One region of the uncultured Tyzzerella sp. genome, then DNA from elsewhere that is predicted to be linked to it. Evidence: predicted binding sites of a transcription regulator. Region 1 holds the regulator's gene; the other holds the start of a gene.
The links. The regulator HrcA, encoded in region 1, represses chaperone genes, less so after heat shock. The targets are predictions, from matches to a motif close to TGTTAGCACTCNNNNNNNNNGAGTGCTAACA.

Region 1 (2,426 bases):
TATGTGTAAAACAGCATTGTGTATGTTAGGGTCAAATGTTTCTCCAACGCCTGATAGCTCCTCTACACCCATATTTTTAAATGTTTCTATCATTTGGTTAAATATCATATCTATACCTTTAAACATATTGCTAGCTTTATCTTCTTCTGATGTAGATAAAATAGCTCTTTCAAAGTTGTCAAGTATAGGTAATAGTTTTTCTATTGTATCTCTAGTACCATTTTCGTACATAGAAGCTTTTTCTATATTAGTTCTTTTTCTAAAATTGTCAAATTCTGCCATACTTCTTTGTAGCTTATCCAAATAGTCCTTAGAAGATGCTTCTGCTTTTTCTAGCTTATCTTTTAACTGGTCTATTTCTTTTTCATCTTCTTTAACATCTTCTGTTGTTTCATCAATAGTTTCTTCTAATGTTTCGTTTTCATCTACATTTTGTTCAATATCTTTTTCCATTATTTTTTCCTTTCCCCTTAATCTGACGACAAGGTTTTAAGAACATTATTTATATTTTTAACAATCCCCTCCAAAACACTGACGGCCTTTGCATAGTCCATACGCGTAGGAGCTATAATACCTATTGTACCCTTAGCACCCGCTATTTTATACTCAGTTTTTACAATACTACAATCTTTTAAACCCTCTATAGTATTTTCTCCACCTATCAATATTTGTATAGAATTGTTATTTTCACCATTATTACTTAATATATCCACCAACATTTCTTTTTCTTCTAAATATTGAAATACTGGTTTTGCCTTTTCTATATTACTAAATTCTTTAAAATCTAGTATGTTGTTTATACCACTAGTATAAAATTTAAGGTCTTCTTCTTCTTTATTAGCTTTAAATATTTCACTAAAAACTTTACTAATAACTTGCTCTGCATCAGTCAAAATATCCTTTTCATCAATTAAGCTTTTAATTTCTTCTAGTGAATATTTTTCCACTAAGCTATTTATAGCAGAGCTAATAGATATTAAATCTTGTACAGATAAATTTTGGTCTACAGGTATAATATGATTTTTCACATTTTTATTTTCTGTAACAATAACAGCTATAATAGATGTTTCATCTAAAACAACAAGCTGTATATGTTTTATCTTTTCTTCTTCCACCTTTGGTTTACTAATAATAGTTGGATAGTTTGTAAGCATAGATAAAGCTTTTGCTGTTTGCTCCATAAGATAGTCCATATGATTTATATTATTTATTACTACATTTTGCAAAAAGCTAGTTTCTTCTTCTGTAAGGTCCCTATGCCCCATAAGGTTGTCTACATATAGCCTATATCCCTTGTCTGATGGTATACGCCCAGATGATGTATGAAGCTGAGTTATAAGCCCAAGCTCCTCTAAATCGCTCATCTCATTTCTTATAGTAGCACTACTAATGCCTAAATCATAGTTTTTAGCAATAGTACGAGAACCTATAGGCTCTCCTGTTTCTATATAGCCTGTAACAATAGCTTCTAATATTTTAGTCTTTCTTTCATTTAAGTTCAAAAAATCACTTCCTTAGGAACAAATAACTTAACCATTAATATCTATTAGCACTCATTTTTTATGAGTGCTATCTAGCTTGAAATAACATTAACATTTTTTTTTATTTTTGTCAAGTACTTTTTTTATTTTTATATTTAATTTATATTATATTTATTTAATAATTAAAAAGACCTAAAGTAAAAATTTAGGCCTTTTTAACTATTTTCTATTTTTCTTTCTAGCTTTTTTAAAGTTATACATTTGCATATCAGCAAGTTTTATTATCTCATCTCTAGAAAGGTTATTATCTGGTGTAATTTCTACAACTCCATAACTTATAGATGTACTATATGGCTTATCAAAAGCTTTACTAATGTTTTCTGCCCTTTCAAAGCATCTAATAACGCACTTCATAGTTGCATAAATATCTGTATGCTCTAAAACTACTAAAAACTCATCTCCACCTATTCTACCTATGGCTTTTCCTATAAATTCTGAATTTAATATATCTGCCACAGCTTTTATATAAAAATCTCCTTCGTCGTGCCCATATACATCATTTGTTGTTTTAAGCCCATCTATATCTATAAAAGCTATACAAAAAAATGGAACTCCTGATAAAATATCATCTATCTTTTTATATATAACATCTCTCTTTAAACAAGACGTAAAATAATCGTGGTTTGCCTCATATTCTAGTTGTTTTAATACAATTTCTTCCTGTTGTATTTCCTTTTCTATATTTTCTGCTTTTACTACATATAGTTGTAATTTAGAAAATAAATAACAATATATACTAGTGGTAAAAAAACCTATAATAGCACATACAGCCGATTTTATGTACAATATATGAATAAACATTGGATTTTTTTCAATATGTATATTACCTGTATTAATTATTATAAAAGTATATATACTAATTAATATACCAATAGCAAATTTTAA
Region 2 (2,426 bases), on a different contig from region 1:
AATTTGATTAACTCTACTAGTTATTAAGCCTTTATCTCCAGCACCATCTACAATTATTGTATTTTCTTTATCTACTTTAACTGTTTTTGCACGTCCAAGCATATCCATTGTAGTTTCTTTTAAATCAAGCCCTAGCTCATCTGATATAACAGTACCACCTGTTAAAATAGCTATATCTTCAAGCATAGCCTTTCTTCTATCACCAAAACCTGGTGCTTTAACAGCAACACAATTAAACGTTCCTCTTAATTTGTTAACAATAAGAGTAGTTAAAGCCTCTCCTTCTATATCTTCTGCTATTATTAAAAGTCTTGCTCCTGTTTGAACAATTTCTTCTAATATTGGTAATATATCTTGAATGTTAGATATTTTTTTGTCTGTTATTAAAATATATGGGTCTTCAAGCTCTGCAACCATTTTATCCATATCTGTTGCCATATAAGCTGATAAATACCCTCTATCAAATTGCATACCTTCTACAAGGTCAAGCTCTGTATTCATTGTTTTACTTTCTTCTACTGTAATAACACCATCATTAGATACTTTTTCCATAGCATCTGCTATCATAGACCCTACTTCTTCATCTGCTGCTGATATAGATGCAACTTTTGCAATATGGTTTTTACCATCTACTTTTTGGCTCATTTCTTTAATAATTTCTACTGCCTTTTCTGTAGCTTTAGACATACCTTTTCTTAAAATAATTGGATTTGCACCAGCTGCAATATTTTTAAGGCCTTCTTGTATCATAGCTTGAGCTAAAACAGTTGCTGTTGTAGTACCATCTCCTGCTACATCATTTGTTTTTGTAGCAACCTCTTTTACAAGCTGAGCACCCATATTTTCAAAAACATCTTCAAGTTCTATTTCTTTAGCAATAGTAACACCGTCATTAGTAATTAAAGGTGTACCAAATTTTTTATCTAAAACTACGTTTCTACCTTTAGGACCTAAAGTAACTTTTACTGTATCTGCAAGTTTATTAACACCTGCTTCTAAAGCTTTTCTAGCATCAACACCATATTTAATATCTTTTGCCATTTTTATATCCTCCTAAAATATTAAAAAATTATTCTACAATAGCTAATATATCACTTTCTTTAACTATAATGTACTCTTGCCCATCAACTTTAACTTCTGTTCCAGAATATTTAGAATAAAGTACCTTATCACCAACTTTTACTTGCATAGGAACAAGCTTTCCGTCAACAGTAGCACCAGGACCTACTGCTAAAATTTCTGCTTCTTGTGGTTTTTCTTTAGCCCCAGCTGTTAATATTATGCCACCTTTTGTTTTTTCTTCTGCTTCTAAATGTTTTAATACAACTCTATCTGATAATGGTTTGATATTCATATTTTTACCTCCATAATTATTATGTATAAGCATTATTATATTTATGTTTATATAAATAAATTATACCATATACATATCACTTTTTTATTATCACTCATTTAACAAGAGTGCTAAGCATAACTATATACTAATTTAATATATACTTTTATGCAATGTCCATATTAAACTATTTTATCCAATTTTGCTAATTTTATGTATTAATATCTTTTATTTTCTTTTGCTTTCTTTTAATATCTTTTATTTTGTACCTATCTTCTCACTTCTTGCATAATAAAATAAATATTGTTGTGCATACCCTGCTAAATGTCCCCACTTTTCTTTTGCAAAGCTATGTATTTGTTTTATAGGTGTATCTTTTTCATCAAAATAAAAGTATTCCATAACACGCTTTACCCAAACATCAGTAGGAAAAACATCATTTTTCTTTAATGAAAATAATAATACACAATCTGCTACTTTTGTACCTACACCTTTTATTTTTAAAAGTTCCTCTTTTGCACTTAAAGACGATATGTTATATAAGTTTTGTAAATTTATGTTGCCATTTTCTAAATTTTCTATTGCATCTAAAATATACTTATCTCTAAATCCTGTTTTACAAAGCTTTAATTCTTCTTGAGTTGCTTTTTTTAATTGTTCTATTGTAGGAAAAAGATAATATTCATCACATTTTACACCATATTTTTCTGATATATTTTTTATAACTTGCTTTATCATAGGTATACGGTTATTTTGTGATATTATAAATGAAATTAAACATTCAAATGGCTCTTGATTTAAAATTCTAATACCTTCTGCATATTCTATAGCTCTTTTTACAATATCATCATTTTTTAACTGTTCTTTTATTTTATTATAATCTGTGTTTAAATCAAAATAATTTATCCATATTTTTTCAAATTCATCTATAGTACAAGGATAAAATTCCACTTTGTCTTTAGTTTGCTTTATATTTAAAACTTTACTATTGGCAATTATTATATAATGCATATGCTCTATTTTTTCAAATCTAAAGCATTGGCCACATTCCAATATTTCTTCTATATTAAAACTGTCAAAATCTGTCATTATT

Region 2: a site for HrcA is predicted at 1,440-1,470, ahead of groES (co-chaperone GroES). Genes of this name have one in related genera too.

The regions. Positions count from the first base shown of each region.
Region 1 covers NZ_CAUWHO010000016.1:27,101-29,526, reverse strand. Annotated here, with positions in the region: gene grpE (nucleotide exchange factor GrpE) at 1-453, opposite strand, end outside; gene hrcA (heat-inducible transcriptional repressor HrcA) at 471-1,502, opposite strand; gene R5Z65_RS03980 (GGDEF domain-containing protein) at 1,701-2,426, opposite strand, start outside.
Region 2 covers NZ_CAUWHO010000008.1:38,152-40,577, forward strand. Annotated here, with positions in the region: gene groL (chaperonin GroEL) at 1-1,041, opposite strand, end outside; gene groES (co-chaperone GroES) at 1,070-1,354, opposite strand; gene R5Z65_RS01900 (DNA glycosylase) at 1,592-2,426, opposite strand, start outside.